Regions from separate parts of the Cellulomonas sp. P24 genome, predicted to be linked through region 2. Evidence: predicted binding sites of a transcription regulator. Region 2 holds the regulator's gene; the other holds the start of a gene.

Region 1 (8,694 bases), 420 kb from region 2:
CGGGTGACGCCGGCAAGGGCATGGCGATCGCCGGCATCGTCCTCGGCTCTCTCGGCATCCTGTTCTTCGCGCTGGTCGTCATCGGCTTCGTCATGGCGCTCGCGACGGGCGACATGACGACGCACTCCGGCACCGTCTCGTTCGGCACCTCCGCGAGCGCACTCCTCGGCTCGGCAGCCGGATCGGTGCGGTGACCGCGCCGCCCGCGCGACCCGACCCCGGCGCGTACTACGCGCCCGGCTGGCAGCCACCCGCACCGCCGCGGGACCTCTTGGCGGTGAACTCCCTGGTGGCCGGGGTGATCACCCTCGGGCCGGTCGCCCTCGGTCTCGGGATCGCCGCCCTCGGGCGGATCCGGCGGGGCGCCACCCGCGGCAAGGGCCTCGCGGTCGCGGGCATCGTCCTCGGGACGGTCTGGACCCTGCTCGGGGGGATCTGGAGCGTCGCCGGCCTGCTGACCTGGCAGGCCACCCGGCCGTTGCCGCAGACCCTCACCTCGGCACGCGCGGCCTACGTCGGCCAGCTGCGCACCGGGAGCTGCGTCGAGGAGCTTCCGGCGGACGGCGACATCACGCGGGTGACCGTCCTGCCGTGCCGGGAGCCGCACGCCGCCGAGGTCGTCACGACCTACGCGTTCGGTGCGACGGACGTGTGGCCGGGCCAGGAGCGGGTGGACGACCGCGTCGCGCACGCCTGCCAGCTCACCGCAGCCGAGGAGTCGGCCGGGGTCCGTGCCGTCGTGTGGGCGCCGACCCTCGCGTCCTGGGAGAGCGGCGACCGCACCGGGCTGTGCCTCGTGACGCTCGGGAAGCCGGTGACCGGGTCCTTCCTTGACGGGACCGTCACGGCTCCCTGAGCGTCCCCGCGACACCCCCGTCGACGAACACCTGGACGACGGCCTGGACGACCAGGGTCGTCTCGAGCTCGTCGGACCACGCATCGCGGCCGACGACGACCGTGAACTCCCCTGGCTCGGTCGACCACCCGGCGCCGTCCCAGTGCTCGAAGGCCCGAGCCCGGAGCCCGATCCGTGCGGTGACCGTCTCCCCGGGCCCGGCCGTCACCGTCGCGTGGCCGGCGAGCCAGCGCACCGGGCGCTCGACCGCGGACCCCGGCCGGGTCAGGTAGACCTGGACGACCTCCCGTCCGTCACGTGCACCGGTGTTCGTCACGTCGACCTCGACACGTCGCGCGCCGTCGGCCCCCGACGCGTCGCCAACCGGGCCGACGACCCGGACCGCGTCGTAGGTCCACGTGGTGTACCCGAGGCCGTACCCGAACGGGTAGGCGGGCTCCGTCCCCGCGCGGAGCCACGCGCGGTACCCGACGTGCAGGCCCTCGTCGTAGCGCAGCACGCCGTCGCGCGGGGTGACGTCGAGCACCGGGACGTCGTGCTCGTGCGCGGGCCAGGTGGTGGGCAGCCGCCCGCCGGGCTCGACGACCCCGGTGAGCACGTCGGCGAGCGCGTGACCGTACTCCTGCCCGCCGAACCACGTGAGCAGCACCGCGGCGGCGTCCTGACGCCACGGCAGCAGGACGGGCGAGCCGGAGTTCACGACGACGACCGTGCGGGGGTTGACCGCGGTGACGGCGCGGACGAGGTCGTCCTGGCGTCCGGGCAGCCGCAGGTCGGACCGGTCGAAGCCCTCGGACTCGACCTTCTCGTTGGTCCCGACGACCACGATCGCGACGTCGGCGTCCCGGGCGGCGTCACGCGCCTCCTCGAGGAGCGTCTCGGCCGACTCGACCCACGGCCGCCAGCCCGCGGTGAAGCCGAGCACCCCGGGGAGGTCCGTCCCGTCGGGCATCGACGGGACGCCGGTCAGCGGGTGCGACCACCGCAGGCGGTACGTGCGGCCGGCCTCGAGGTCGACCCGCACCGTGGTGCTCGGCGGCGCCATCAGGGCCGCGCCGACGTCTGCGGCGTCGACGGTCAACGTGGCCTCGTGGACGACCGCGCCGTCGACCTCGAGGGTCGTGCGGCCGATCACCGCCCAGCCGAGCTCGACCGGCCCGGAGGTCGACGGGGTGTGGTCCGTGACGAGCTCGAGGCTCGCGGCGACCGGCGCGTTGCCGAGCCACATGAGGTCCGTCGCCCGGCGGGACTCCTCGAGCACGACCGTGCCGTCCGCGGCGAGGAAGCGCACGCGGGCGCCGGGTTCCCCGGAGTCCGGGTGACGGATGTCCGCGAGGGCGAACGGCTGCACGCCGTCGTGCACGATCGCGCCGGTGGCGTAGGTGAACGCGGTACCGGGCAGTGCGGCGCGCAGGCCGTCGAGCGGCGAGACGGTCGACTCGGGCACGACCGTCGCGGAACCACCGCCCTGGGTGCGGGGACGCAGCGCGCTCTGGCCGATCACCGCGATGCGGGCGGGGGGCACCCGGTCGTGGGTCGCGCGTGCGGGGACCGGGTGCCCGCCCGGGGTGCCCTCAGCCGCGTCGGCGCGACCGAGCGGGAGGACGCCGTCGTTGCGCACCAGGACGATGCCGCGCTGCTCGACCTCGCGTGCGAGCGCGACCCCGGCCGCTGCCTCGGCCCCGGTCGCCGGCACGGGGGTGACGGCGGGCTCCGCGCCCGCGAGCGCACCGACGCGTGCCGCGAGGCGCAGCAGTCGGCGCACCTTGTCGTCGACGGCGGCCGCAGAGATCTCGCCGCTCTCGACGGCCGAGACGAGCGCGTCGCCCCACGGCCCGTCCGGTCCGGGCATCACGAGGTCCTGGGCGGCCGCGGCCGAGCGGAGCGACCGCACCGCCGTCCAGTCGGAGATCACGACGCCGTCGAACCCCCACGTCCCCTTGAGCGGTTCGGCGAGGAGGTCGCTCTCGCTCATCGTGACTCCGGCGACGGCGTTGTACGCGCTCATGACCGTCCAGGTCCCGGCGCCGGTCACGGTGCGCTCGAACGGCGCGAGGTAGAGCTCGTGCAGGGCGCGGTCGGAGACCTCGACGGACGCGGTGAAGCGGTCCGTCTCGAAGTCGTTCGCGACGTAGTGCTTGGGGCACGCGCCGACGCCCGTGTCCTGGACGCCGCGGACGAACGCCTCGGCGAGGTCCGCAGTGAGGAGCGGGTCCTCGGAGTACGCCTCGAAGTGGCGGCCGCCGAGCGGGCTGCGGTGCAGGTTGATCGTCGGCCCGAGGATCACGTCGACGCCCTTGCGGCGGGCCTCGTGGGCCATCGCGACGCCGTAGCGGTAGGCGACGTCCACGTCCCAGGTCGCTGCCAGCGCCGTCGCGCTGGGCAGGTTCAGCGACGGGTCGCGCTCGTCCCAGACCGCGCCGCGCACCCCCGAGGGCCCGTCCGAGACGACGACGGTGCGCAGGCCGACGGCCGGCTCCGCGTGCAGCGACCAGAAGTCCGCCCCGGTCAGGAGGCGGACCTTCTGCGGCAGCGTCAGACGGGCCACCAGCGCGTCGAGCTGCTCGTCACCGAGGGTGTCGGTCGTGCGGTCGGTGCTCTCGGTCATCGAAGGCCTCGTTCTCGTCTCGTCGCCCGGTGCGCGGTCTCACCGCAGGTACGTCGTGAGCCCCTCGACCACGAGAGCGTGGTCCTCCTGCTGCGGCAGGCCGGAGACGCCGACGATCCCGACGATCTCGTCACCGACCCGTAGCGGGAACGCGCCGCCGTGCGCGGCGTAGGTCTCCTCGTCCAGGCCCGAGGACTCCTCGAAGGTCGTGCCCTCGACGCGGAACCGGGTGCCGACCGTGAACGACGCCTCGCCGAAGCGCCGCACCACCGCGAACTTCCGGCCGATCCACCAGTCGTTCGTGGGCGAGCTGCCCGGGAACGCCCGCTGGAACACGATGTGCGGCCCGGCGGGCGTCTCGGCCTCGACCCGGACGACGACGGGCAGCCCGCGACCTTCGGCGAGCGCGGCGATCACCCCACCGAGGCGCGCCCCCTCGACGTAGTCGAACCGGGGGAGCACGAGCCGCGCCTGCTGACCCAGCAGCTCCGCGAGCAGGGCCGCCGAGCTGAAGGGCACCGGCTCGGGTGTGGCGTTCTCGGTGCGGGGGACGTCGTCGTCGGTCATCCCACCGACGCTACCGGACGTGCCTCGACCGCGAGGGACAGCCCGGCGGCGTCCTCCGGGTGGTCCACGACCACGGTGTCGCCGTCGTGCACCGCCGCGGCGAGGAGCAGCCGGGCGAGCTGGTCACCGATCTCCCGCTGGATGAGCCGACGCAACGGCCGCGCCCCGTACGCCGGGTCGTAGCCCTCGATCGCGAGCCACTCGCTCGCGGCCGGAGTGACCTCGAGCGTGATCCGCCGCTCGAGCACGCGCTCGGCGAGCCGCGCGACCTGCAGGTCGACGATCTGGCCGAGCTCGCCGAGCGAGAGCGCGTCGAAGATCACGACGTCGTCGAGCCGGTTGAGGAACTCCGGCTTGAACGACGACCGCACCATCGACATGACCCCGGCCTGCTTCGCGGCGTCGTCGAGCGTCGGGTCCACGAGGTACTGCGAGCCGAGGTTCGAGGTCAGCACGAGGATCACGTTGCGGAAGTCGACCGTGCGGCCCTGGCCGTCGGTGAGCCGACCGTCGTCGAGCACCTGCAGCAGGATGTCGAAGACCTCGGAGTGCGCCTTCTCGACCTCGTCGAGCAGCACGACCGAGTACGGCCGACGGCGCACGGCCTCGGTGAGCTGACCGCCCTCCTCGTACCCGACGTACCCCGGAGGGGCACCGACCAGTCGCGCCACCGAGTGCTTCTCGGAGTACTCGGACATGTCGATGCGCACGATCGCGCGCTCGTCGTCGAAGAGGAAGTCCGCGAGGGCCTTGGCGAGCTCGGTCTTGCCGACACCCGTCGGGCCGAGGAACAGGAACGACCCCGTGGGCCGGTCCGGGTCCGAGATCCCGGCACGCGAGCGACGCACCGCGTCGGACACGACGGCGACCGCGCGGGACTGCCCGATCAGCCGCGAGCCGATGACCTGCTCCATGCGCAGCAGCTTCTGGCTCTCGCCCTCGAGCAGGCGCCCGGCCGGGATCCCCGTCCACGCGGAGACGACCTCGGCGATCTCGTCGGGACCGACCTTCTCGGCGATCATCGGCGCGACCGCCGGGCGCGCGCCGAGCTCGAGCTCGTCGCCGGCCTGCTCGTCCGCCTCCGCGGCCGCGAGCTGCTTCTGCAGCGCCGGGATCTCGCCGTACTGGAGCCGACCTGCCGACTCGAGGTCGCCCTCGCGGATGGCCTTCTCCACGGCGGTGCGCAGCTCGTCGAGGGTCTTGCGGAGCTCGCCGACCCGGTTGTGGCCGGCCTTCTCGGCCTCCCAGCGGGCCGTGAGACCTGCGAGCTCCTCGCGGCGGTCGGCGAGGTCCGCCCGCAGCTTCTCGAGCCGGTCCGCGGACGCGGCGTCGCCGGACTCGGCCGCCTCGGAGAGCACGACCTCCTCCATCTCGAGCCGGGTCACCGCACGCTGCAGGGCGTCGATCTCGACCGGGGAGGAGTCCAGCTCCATGCGCAGGCGCGACGCGGCCTCGTCGACCAGGTCGATCGCCTTGTCCGGGAGCTGCCGACCGGGGATGAACCGGTGCGACAGGGCGGCCGCGGCGACGAGGGCGGCGTCCGAGATCGTCACCTTGTGGTGCGCCTCGTACCGCTCCTTGATGCCCCGGAGGATCGCGACGGTGTCCTCGACGCTGGGCTCCCCGACGAACACCTGCTGGAAGCGACGCTCGAGCGCGGCGTCCTTCTCGATGTGCTCGCGGTACTCGTCGAGCGTCGTCGCGCCGACCATCCGCAGCTCGCCGCGCGCGAGCATGGGCTTGAGCATGTTGCCCGCGTCCATGCTGCCCTCGGCGGCGCCGGCCCCGACGACGGTGTGCAGCTCGTCGATGAAGGTGACGACCTCACCCTCGGAACCCTTGATCTCCTCGAGGACGGCCTTGAGCCGCTCCTCGAACTCGCCGCGGTACTTCGCGCCCGCGACCATGGCGCCGAGGTCGAGCGAGATCAGCCGCTTGCCCTTGAGGGAGTCCGGGACGTCGCCCGCGACGATGCGCTGGGCCAGGCCCTCGACGACGGCCGTCTTGCCGACGCCCGGCTCGCCGATCAGCACCGGGTTGTTCTTGGTGCGGCGCGACAGCACCTGCACGACGCGGCGGATCTCGTTGTCCCGGCCGATCACCGGGTCGAGGCGACCCTCGCGCGCCGACTCGGTGAGGTCCACGCCGTACTGCTCGAGGGCCTTGTAGGTGCCCTCGGGGTTGGCCGACGTCACGCGCGTGTTCCCCCGCACGCTCGGCAGCGCCTGGGCGAGGGCCTCGCGGGTCGCGCCCGCAGCCTTGAGGATCCGCGCGGCGGACGACTCGCCCGCAGCCATGCCGAGCAGCAGGTGCTCGGTCGAGACGTACTCGTCGCCGAGGGCGCGCGCCTCCTGGCCTGCCGCGTCGATGAGCACCGTCATGGCACGCGACGCGGTCGGCTGGGCGACCGAGGACCCCGACGCGCGGGGGAGCCCGACGAGCTCGGCCCGGACCTGGCGACCGATCGCCGCCCGGTCGGCCCCGACGGCGTCGAGCAGCCCGCCGGCGATCCCCGACTCCTGCGCCAGCAACGAGCTGAGCAGGTGCGTCGGCTCGAGGTGCGGGTTGCCGGCCGCGGACGCCTGCTGGATGGCGTCACCGATCGCTTCCTGCGCCTTGGTCGTGAACTTGAGGTCCACCGGGTTCTCCTGTCGGTGCTGAGGGGTGCTCGAGGGTGCTGATCGTGCCAACTGCACCAGACTTGAGCGTATTCCGCTCAACTCTGATCGGCCAGCCCGGGTGACGGCGTACGAGCAGGGTGCACCACCCGACGACGGGACGCATCACCCGTGGCACGATCGGCACATGCCCGATGACGCGCAGACCGCCGCCGACCTGACCTCCCCCGACGTGCTCGGCGGCGACTGGGTCGCCCGCACCCTCCCGCTCGCGCCCGACGGCGAGCCCGAGACCGTCGCCACCCTGGTCCACCGCGCCGGACCGGACGGCACGCCGGTGCACGGGTCCTCGCGAGCGGTGCTCTACGTGCACGGGTTCGTCGACTACTTCTTCCAGGCCGAGCACGCCGCCGAGTGGGTCGCGCGAGGGTACGACTTCTACGCCCTGGACCTGCGCCGGTACGGTCGCTCGCTGCGCCGCGGGCAGGTCCCGAACTACGTCACCGACCTGCGCACGTACGACGAGGAGATCGACGAGGCGCTGCGCATCATCCGCGACGAGCACCGGCACGACGTCGTCGTCCTGCTCGGTCACTCGGCCGGTGGGCTGACTGCCGCCCTCTGGGCGGACCGTCACCCGCGGGCGGCCGGCTCGCCGACGTCGCCCTGGGTCGACGCCGTCGTCCTCAACAGCCCCTGGCTCGACCTCCAGGGGAGCTGGTTCGAGCGGACGATCGCGGTCCGGCTGATCGACGCCCTCGGCCCGTGGATGCCGCAGCGCATCGTCGGGAGGCTCGGCCCGGACTACGGCCGGTCGCTGCACGTGAGCACGGGCGGGGCGTGGGACTACGACCTCCGCTGGAAGCCGTTCGCCGGCTTCCCGGTGCGAGCCGCCTGGCTCCGGGCCATCCACCGCGGGCACCTCGCCGTGGCCGCCGGGCTGTCGATCGACGTCCCCGTGCTGGTCTGCTGCTCGACCGCGAGCGGGCCCGACGACCGCTGGCACGAGGCGATCACCCGGACCGACTCCGTCCTGGACGTCGAGCAGATCGCCGCCCGCACACCCGGGCTCGGTGCCGACGTGACCCTCACCCGCGTCCCCGACGGGATCCACGACCTCGCCCTCTCGCCGGAACCCGCCCGGACGCGCTACGTCGACGCGGTCTTCGCCTGGGCGGCGCAGCACGTCCCCGAGGCGACGCGCGACTGACGGCGCCCGTCAGTGCGACGGGCCGAAGGTCCGCTCGGGGTCGAGCACGCGCCGGATCTTCGTCGCGATCTCGGCGAGCCGGACCACGTCGTCCTCGTCGAGGGCGTCGAAGACGAGGCGCCGGACGTTGGCGACGTGCCGCGGGGCGATCGCGACCAGCGACTCCCAGCCTGCCTCGGTGAGCGAGACGTGGACGACCCGGCCGTCGTGGCTGCAGCGCCGCCGCTCGACCCACCCGCGCGCCTCGAGCGAGGTCACCACGTGCGAGAGCCGCGACGGCGACGCGTGCGACCGCACCGCCAGGTCGCTCATCGTGGTCGCGTGCCCCGGAGCCTCCGAGAGCATCGCCATGACGAAGTAGCTGAAGCCCGTGAGCTCCGCCTCGTGCATGAGGTGGGCGTCGAGCGCGGCCGGGAGCAGCAGCATGAGCGCCGTGAGGGACAGCCATGCCTCACGCTCACGGTCGTCGAGCCATCGCGGCTCGTCCACCTCGTCAGACGGCTCGTCCATCTCGTCAGACTACGGTCGGCAGGCTCACGTCGAGGGGAGGTTCACAGGATCCGCTGGGCGAAATGAGAAGATTTTCACATGTCGGAGGTCAAGTCTCCGGCCTCGGCCGCCGATGATGCACGCATGATGGGCACGACGACAGCGAGAACCGGGTGGTACCCCGACCCGCACGCGCCCGGGGTGCTCCGCTACTTCGACGGCGACCGCTGGACACCGCACACGCTCGCCGAGCCGACCACCGCCCCTCCGGTGACGCTCCCGACCCTGCCGACCCAAGGGAGCACCTCCGCGGCGTACTTCTGGGAGACCTCGGGCCTCGGGACCG
Region 2 (8,694 bases):
AAGGAGCAGTCGATGACGATCACCGGCGGCTCCGCGCTGCCGAAGGACGAGATCGACCGCATGATCAAGGAGGCCGAGGCGCACGCCGCCGAGGACCACAAGCGTCGCGAGGAGGCCGAGACCCGCAACACGGCCGAGCAGCTCGTCTACTCGACCGAGAAGGTCCTCGCGGACAACGCCGAGAAGGTTCCCGCCGACGTCAAGACCGAGGTCGAGGGTGCGCTGGCCGAGCTCAAGACGGCGCTCGAGGGCGACGACATCGAGGCCGTGAAGACGAAGCAGGCGACGCTCGCGACCGTCAGCCAGAAGATCGGTGAGGCGCTGTACGCGGCCGACGCGGCGAGCCAGGCCGAGACCGCTGCAGGTGCCGACACGTCCGGCTCGACCGAAGGCTCCGACGAGGACATCGTCGACGCCGAGATCGTGGACGAGTCCAAGTGAGCGACGACACCACCGGCACCTCGGGGTCGGGTACGCCCGGCCCCGAGGAGGCGCCGCGCTTCACGGACAAGCGACGCCTCGACCCGGAGACCGGTGAGCTGCGCGAGCCCGCCGACCCGCTGGCGCACCTGGACTTCGAGCCGGAGGCACTGACCGAGGTCGGCGAGGAGCCGGCCGAGGACTCTGCGCTGGCGCTCGCCGAGACGCTCGCGGCGGAGCGGCTCGAGGACCTGCTGCGGCTCCAGGCCGAGTACGTCAACTACCGCAAGCGGGTGGACCGTGACCGGTCCGTCGCACGCGACCAGACCGTGGTGCAGATCGCCGAGGCGCTGATCCCGGTGCTCGACGACATCGCGCTGGCTCGTCAGCACGGCGAGCTCGCCGGTGGTCCGTTCGCCTCGATCGCGGAGAAGCTCGAGCAGGTGCTCAGCCGCTTCGAGGTGCAGCGTTACGGCGAGGTCGGCGAGATGTTCGACCCGAACGTGCACGAGGCGCTGATGCACCAGCACTCGTCCGAGGTCACCGGTCCGACGGTCGTCCAGGTGCTGCAGGACGGCTACAAGGTCGGCGACCGGATCGTGCGGGCTGCGCGGGTCGCGGTCGCGGACCCGGATGCCTGAGCACCGACGCGGCCGTCACCCGCGAACGTCCGTGCTCGGCAGGCCCGGCTGGCCTGGCGGGCCTGGCGGGCCCGGTGGGTCCGGTGGGTCCGACGGCACACTGCCGGGCACGGACGTCGCGACAGCAGGTGAGTGGCACGATCAGCGGAGGGAGGCGTCATGAGCGGCCAGGACTGGATCGAGAAGGACTTCTACGCCGTGCTCGGCGTTCCCAAGGACGCTGACGCCGCCACGATCAAGAAGGCGTACCGCAAGCTCGCTCGCACGCTGCACCCGGACCACAACCCGGGCGACGCCAAGAGCGAGGAGCGCTTCAAGGAGGTCGGCGAGGCGTACGCGGTGCTCTCCGACCCGGAGCAGCACGCGCAGTACGACCAGCTGCGCGCGATGGCGGGCGGACCACGGTTCTCCGCCGGTGCCGGCGGGGCCGGTGGCGCCGGCTTCGAGGACCTCTTCGGCGGCATGTTCGGTGGCGGTGCGCCCGGTGGCGGTCGGGTCCGGTACTCGACGCAGGGTGGCGGCGGCTTCGAGGACCTCCTCGGCGGGCTCTTCGGTGGCGGCGGTGGCGGCTTCCGTCAGCCGCGCCGGGGGAGCGACGTGACGGCGACGACGACGCTGCCGTTCCGTCAGGCGGCGTCCGGGTCGACAGTCACGCTGTCGGTGGACGGGCGCAACGTCACGGCGCGCGTCCCGGCCGGGGTGAGCGACGGGCAGAAGATCCGGTTGCGCGGCAAGGGGCAGCCGGGCGAGTCCGGGGCGCCGGCAGGTGACCTGGTCATCACGGTCAGCGTCACCCCGCACCCGCTGTTCAGCCTGGACGGCAACAACGTGCGGATCACCGTGCCCGTCGCGTTCGACGAGGCCGCGCTCGGGGCGCAGATCGACGTGCCGACGCTCGACGGGTCGACCGTCAAGGTCAAGGTGCCGGAGGGCACGCCGTCCGGCCGGACGCTGCGCGTACGGGGCAAGGGGATCACGACCCCCAAGGGCACCGGTGACCTGCTGGTCACGGTGCAGGTCGTGGTTCCGCAGCGGCTGACGGGTGCGGCGAAGGACGCGGTGCGGGCATTCGCGGAGGCGACGGCCGACGCCGACGTCCGCGGGAACCTGATGGCACAGGCCAAGGTCTGACGAGGGAGCAGCTCCGGGAGGGCGGTCGACGGTGCACGACGACACACCGATGTTCGTGATCTCGGTTGCCGCCGAGCTCGCCGGCATGCACCCGCAGACGCTCCGCCAGTACGACCGCCTGGGCCTCGTCTCGCCCGGGCGGACGCGCGGTCGCGGTCGGCGGTACTCGATGCGTGACATCGCGACCCTGCGAGAGGTCCAGCGACTCTCCCAGGACGAGGGTGTCAACCTCGCCGGGATCAAGCGGATCCTCGCCCTCGAGGCGGAGGTCACCCGGCTCACCGAGCAGGTCGACGCGTTGCGCGCGTACGTCGAGCCGGGGCGCCGGGTCTTCACCGCCGGACCGTCGGGAGACGTCGTGGCGGTCCGGCGAGGTCAGCGCCCGCAGCGCAGCATGCGGTTCGCGGAGGCCGAGGCCCGCGGTGCGCTCGTGCTCTGGCGGCCGGGGCCGCGCTGACGCGCAGGTCGTCGGCCGCTGACGCGCAGGTCGTCGGCCGTGCCACGGGGCCCGTCGGCGGACCGACGGACGCGCCCGCCGACGACGGCGACTACGCCCCGGAGCCCCCGAGTCGCTTCCAGAGGAACGTGTACGCCAGCGCGGACATGAACGCCGACTGCGCGTTCGTCGCCGCGCCACCGTGCCCGCCCTCGATGTTCTCGTAGGACAGCACGTCCTTGCCGGCCGCGAGCATCAGGGCGGCCATCTTGCGCGCGTGGCCGGGGTGCACCCGGTCGTCGCGGGTCGAGGTCGTGAAGAGCACCGGCGGGTACTCCCGGTCCGGGTCGACCAGGTGGTACGGCGAGAACGTCCGGATGAACTCCCACTGCGCGGGGTCGTCGGGGTCGCCGTACTCGGCCATCCACGAGGCACCGGCGAGCAGGTGGCTGTAGCGGGACATGTCCAGCAGCGGCACCTGCACGACGACGGCGCCGACGAGCTCGGGGTAGTGGACCAGCATGTTCCCGACCAGCAGCCCACCGTTGCTGCCGCCCTGGATGCCGAGGTGCTCGGGGGACGTGACGCCGGCCGTGACGAGGTCCCGCGCGACGGCGGCGAAGTCCTCGTACGCGCGGTGGCGGTTTTCCCGCAGCGCCTCCTGGTGCCAGCGGGGGCCGTACTCGCCGCCGCCCCGGATGTTCGCGACCGCGTACACGCCGCCGCGTGAGAGCCAGGAACGCCCGAGGCTGCCGGAGTAGCTCGGCGTGAGGGAGATCTCGAAGCCGCCGTAGCCGTACAGGAGTGTCGGCGCGGTGCCGTCGAGCACGAGGTCGCGCGGCCGGACCAGGAAGTACGGGACCCGGGTGCCGTCCTGCGAGCGGGCGAACCGCTGCTCGGCGACGTGCGTGGTCGCGTCGAAGAACGTGGGCATCGACTTCAGGGGCGCGACCTCCGCGAGGTCGGCGGGACCGGTCTCGGGGAGCGTGGCGAGCGCGAGCGTCGACGGGGTGAGGTAGTCGGTCACGGTGAGCCAGAGGGCGTCGGACTCGTCGGCGTCGACCGCGCCGGCGCTGACGGTGCCGACCTCCGGCACGCCGTGCAGCGGCGCGTCCGTCCAGCCGCCGTGGCCGGGGGTGAGGACGCGGAGCCGGTTCTTGACGTCGTCGAGGATGTTGAGGACGAGGTGGTGACGCGTCCAGCTCGCACCGGTGAGGGAGGTCGTCGGGGTCGGGGTGAAGATCACGTCGAACGACCGGTCGCCGGCGAGGAAGGCGTCCAGGCGGATCGCGAGGAGAGAACCCGCTGGGTGCTCGAACCCGCCGACCTCCCAGGGGTCCCGCAGCTCGACGGTGAGCCACTCGCGCTTGAGGCCGAGGTCGGCTGACTCCGGCAGGTCGAGACGCGTGAGGACGTCGTCGGTGCCGAGCAGGAACACCTGCTCGCGGTAGAACGCGATCGACCGAACGACGAGGTCGCGCTCGAAACCGGGCGTACGGTCGTGGTACGCGGAGATGTACAGGTCGGTCTCGTCGCCCTCGTAGACGAGCTCGGCCTCCGCCAGCGGGGTCCCGCGACGCCACCGCCGCACCGTCCGCGGGTAGCCCGACGTCGTCAGCGAACCCGACCCGGTGTCGGTGAAGACGAACACCGTGTCCTCGTCGATCCAGCTCATGCCGCCCTTGGACTCGGGCCGTTCGAAGCCGTCCGGTACCCAGGCCCGGGTCTCGAGGTCGAACTCGCGCGTGACGTCCGCGTCGGAACCACCACGGGAGAGCGTCACCAGCGCGCGACGGCAGTCGGGCCGCAGGACCTGCGCGCCGTGCCACACCCAGCTCTCTCCCTCGGCGGCGGCGAGAGCGTCGACGTCGAGCAGCACGTCCCAGTCCGGGTCGTCGGTGCGGTACGACTCGAGCGTGGTCCGACGCCAGAGACCACGCTCGTGCTCGGCGTCGCGCCACACGTTGTAGTACAGGTCGCCGGCCTTGGTGACCGCCGGGATCTTCGCGTCGGAGTCGAGCACCGCGAGGATGCCGGCGCGCAGCTCCTCGAAACCGGGCCCGGTGAGGGCTCCGGTCGCCTCGGCGTTGCGGGCACGCACCCACGCGAGCGCGTCGTCGCCCTCGACGTCCTCGAGCCAGGCGTAAGGGTCGGCAACGGTCGCAGGGTTCGGCTCCATGCGGGGCATGATCCGTGGGTCGCCGAGGGCAGCGCAACTCGCCGTCGCGGCAGCGGTGTCAGCGCGGTGTCAGCCCGTGTCGGCCCGTGTCAGCCCCGTGTCGTCGTCCCGTCGGCGACGGCCGTCACGGTGGTGCCATGACTCAACACGACCTGGTGATCGAGGCAGAAGGCCTCGTCCGACACTTCGGCAGGACCAAGGCGCTCCAAGGCGTCGACCTGCATGTCGCCCGAGGCACCGTCCTCGGGCTCCTCGGCCCCAACGGGGCCGGCAAGACGACCGCGGTCCGGATCCTCGCGACCCTGCTCACCGCCGACGCCGGACGCGCGAGCGTCTGCGGCTACGACATCGGCACGCACGCGCAGCAGGTGCGGCAGAGCATCGGGCTCACCGGCCAGTACGCCTCGGTCGACGAGGCCCTGACCGGTCGCGAGAACCTCGTGATGATCGCCGCCCTGCTCGACCTGCGCGGCCGGGAGTCCCGACGCCGGGCAGCCGAGCTGCTCGACTGGTTCGACCTCGCGGACGCCGCGGACCGACCCGTGAAGACCTACTCGGGCGGCATGAGGCGACGGCTCGATCTCGCGGCGAGCCTGGTCGGTCGACCGGAGGTGATCTTCCTCGACGAACCCACCACGGGCCTCGACCCGAGCAAGCGCGAGGACATGTGGGACGTCATCAGGTCCCTGGTCGCCGAGGGCTCGACGGTGCTGCTGACGACCCAGTACCTCGACGAGGCCGACGCCCTCGCCGACGAGATCACCGTGATCGACCACGGGCAGGTCATCGCCCACGACACTCCAGAGGGGCTCAAGCGGGTGGTCGGCGGCCAGACCCTCGAGGTCCGCCCGGCCGACCCGGCACGGCTCGAGGAGACCGCCGCGATCCTGGGCGCCGTCTCGACCGCCGGCCGGGCCGAGCCGACGCGCAAGGGCGTCCTCGCGGTGCCCGTAGCCGGCGACGACGCGCTCGCGGCGACGGTCGAGCGGCTCGCGAGCGCAGGCATCGGCGTGACCGAGCTCGCGCTGCACCTGCCGAGCCTCGACGAGGTCTTCTTCACCCTCACCGGTCGCACGGCGACCGCCGACGACACGACCCAGCACGCGGAGGTGGCCTGATGACCCTCGACACGACCCTGACGGCGCCACGGGCGCGCCTGACGCCCGGCGCCGGCGCCAACGACCCGGGCGGCGCGAGCCGCCGCGCCCTGCCGCTCGTGCGGCACTCGCTCACCCTGGCCAAGCGCAGCCTGATCAAGACCTGGCGCACGCCCGAGGCCCTGATCGACGTGACACTGCAGCCGATCATCTTCCTGGTGATCTTCGTGTACATCTTCGGCGGGGCGGTGTCCGGCTCGACCAGCGGGTACCTGCAGTACCTGCTGCCGGGGATCCTGGCGCAGACGATCGCCCAGGGCGCGATCGCGATCGGCGTCAACCTCAACACCGACCTCGAGAAGGGGATCTTCGACCGGTTCCGATCGTTGCCGATCGCACGCTCCGCGCCGCTCATCGGCGCTGTGATCGGGGACGTGGCGCGCTACGTGATCGTCACCGTCTCCACGATGGCGACCGGCTACGTCATGGGCTTCCGGATCCACACGAACATCGCCCAGGCCGTCGCCGGCTGCCTGCTCGCCGTGCTGTTCGCGCTCTCGCTCTCGTGGGTGTCCGTCTTCGTCGGGATGAAGGTGCGCACCTCGGGTGCCGTGCAGGGCGTGATGTTCCTGATCGTGATGCCCCTGAGCTTCGCCTCGAACGTGTTCGTGCCGACGTCCTCGCTCCCGGGCTGGCTGCAGGGGTTCGTGAACGTGAACCCGCTCACCCACCTCGTCGCCTCCATGCGGGGGCTGTTCCTCGGAGATCCGCTCGGCACGCACGTGTGGTGGACCCTCGCATGGTGCGTCGGCCTGGTGGCCGTGTTCCTGCCGCTCGCCCTACGGGCCTACCGCCGGAAGATCTGAGTCAGTCCGGCTCGATCAGGGCCGTGAGCCGGGCGAGTGCCTCGGCCGCGGTCAGCCGACCCGGCGAGGGTGCCAGGGCAGTCCCGGCACCCTCGCCGGCAGCCGCGCCGGGTGGTTCACCCGGGTCGGCGGCGCCGGAGACGGCCGGTGGGCCCGGATCGATCGACGCGCTCGCGTCGGCGGGGATGCTCGCGGCGGGGCGGGCGACCGTGGATCGACCGAGGACGAGCCCCAGGTTCGAGCCCAGCCGGGCGCCCAGCTCCCAGAGCTCGTCGGAGCGTGCGGTCTGCCCCCGGCTCGCCGCGAGCTCGGCGTAGCCCTGGGCCACCGCGCCGATCACGGGCATGTCCCCGAGCGGCAGCGCGGCGTGGGCGGCGACGGCGAGAAGGCCCTCGCCGTCCGCCCCGGCGCGGATCTGCAGCACCGCAGCGCCCACCTCGACCGTGATCCTGAACTGGGGCGCGGCGGTGGTGTCGCTGCGGGCCGCACCCACCGCGAGCTCGGCATACCGCACCGATGCGTCCGCGTCGCCCGAGAGTGCCGCGAGCGCGCCGAGGCCGATCGCGGCCTGCGCGCGTTCGTTCGGTGCCGACGACGCCGCCCGCAGCGTCGCCTCGAGCGCGGCGGTCGCCTCCGATGATCCCCGGAGCGCGCGGCGCAGGTCACGCGCGACCAGCAGGGTGCGGGCGTCGTTCACGGCGCCCATCTGGTCGAAGTGGCCGATCGCGCGCGCGAGCCACTCGTCGGACCTCTCGGCGTCGAACCCGTCCTCCCACTGGCTGAGCGCCTGCGCGGACATGCCCATGCCCCAGTGGTCACCGGTGGACTCGAAGAACGCGTACGCGGTCCGGGCGTCCTCCGCCGAGCCGACCAGGTCGCCCTCGTTCTCGCGCGACATCGCCCGAAGGAGCAGCCCGAGCCCGTGCAGGTACGGGTCCGCGTCGGCGACGAGCCGGTCCACCGCGGCGGCCTGCCGGTCCTTCCGGTCCGACATGACGGCGAGGGCGACGGTGGCGATCGCCGCCGACCGGTGCGACAGGCGCCTCGCGTCGGCGGGTCCGGTGAGCGCCCACCGTGCGAGTCGAGCGCCGAGGGCGCCGAGCCGGACGTCGCGCGTGATCCCCGACGTGACGACGACGAGCGCGCCGATGACGGCGGCGTCGTCGGGGTCGGGGGCGGTGTCCGGGGTGACGTCGCCGGCCGGCTCACGCAGCCGCTGCCAGGTCGCGCGCCGGGCCGCCGGGTCGTCGCGCTCCAGCAGCGACCGCGCCCAGCCGAGCACCTCGAGGTGCAGCCCGTGGAACGTCCAGACGGTCAGCAGGTCGGCGGCGATCGCGAAGGCGTCGGCCGTGCTGCCGTGCTCGACCGCCCACCGGAGCGCGACGGCGAGGGCGTCGTGGTCGCGCGCCGTCGCCGCGAGCGCCGCGAGCTGGGCGGGGCCGGCGTAGTCGTCGCGCAGGGTGCGCCCCCGCTCCGCCGCCCACCGGGTGAGCCGCGCCATCACCTCCTCGCGCGCACCGTCCTCGGTGAGGTGCGCGTCGCCGTACTCCCGCACCGTCTCGAGCATGCGGAACCGGGGAGGCTCGCCGTCGCCGGGCTCGTCGAGCGTGAGGAGCGACTGCTCGACGAGCGTGGCGAGCCCGGCGCGCGTGGTGTCGTCGTGGGTGGACCCGGACACGGCGAGCGCGGTGTCGACGCTGAACGCGGCCGGGATCACGGCGAGGTCCCGCAGCAGCGTGCGGCACCGCTCGTCGAGGAGCGCCCAGCTCCAGTCGACCATGGCCCACAGACCCTGGTGGCGGTCCGGGAGGCCGCGTAGCGCCCCCGTGAGCAGCGTGAACCGGTGGTCGACGCCGGCGAGCACGTCCGCGAGCGACATCGACCGCAGGCGGGCGGCGGCGAGCTCGAGCGCCAACGGGAGGTT

What was found. Region 2 encodes HspR, which represses chaperone genes until heat shock. Its sites were predicted from a motif close to AAGTTGAGTCNNNNNGACTCAACTT; they were not measured.
Region 1: a site for HspR is predicted at 6,730-6,754, ahead of clpB (ATP-dependent chaperone ClpB). Genes of this name have one in related genera too.

The regions. Positions count from the first base shown of each region.
Region 1 covers NZ_JAJDFX010000002.1:2,444,994-2,453,687, reverse strand. Annotated here, with positions in the region: gene LJB74_RS11400 (DUF4190 domain-containing protein) at 1-194, shown strand, start outside; gene LJB74_RS11395 (DUF4190 domain-containing protein) at 191-856, shown strand; gene LJB74_RS11390 (beta-glucosidase) at 843-3,464, opposite strand; gene LJB74_RS11385 (heme-degrading domain-containing protein) at 3,504-4,031, opposite strand; gene clpB (ATP-dependent chaperone ClpB) at 4,028-6,670, opposite strand; gene LJB74_RS11375 (alpha/beta hydrolase) at 6,837-7,859, shown strand; gene LJB74_RS11370 (MarR family winged helix-turn-helix transcriptional regulator) at 7,869-8,369, opposite strand; gene LJB74_RS11365 (DUF2510 domain-containing protein) at 8,493-8,694, shown strand, end outside.
Region 2 covers NZ_JAJDFX010000002.1:2,024,175-2,032,868, reverse strand. Annotated here, with positions in the region: gene dnaK (molecular chaperone DnaK) at 1-441, shown strand, start outside; gene grpE (nucleotide exchange factor GrpE) at 438-1,061, shown strand; gene LJB74_RS09480 (DnaJ C-terminal domain-containing protein) at 1,221-2,192, shown strand; gene LJB74_RS09475 (heat shock protein transcriptional repressor HspR) at 2,242-2,649, shown strand; gene LJB74_RS09470 (prolyl oligopeptidase family protein) at 2,741-4,816, opposite strand; gene LJB74_RS09465 (ATP-binding cassette domain-containing protein) at 4,945-5,925, shown strand; gene LJB74_RS09460 (ABC transporter permease) at 5,925-6,770, shown strand; gene LJB74_RS09455 (BTAD domain-containing putative transcriptional regulator) at 6,772-8,694, opposite strand, start outside.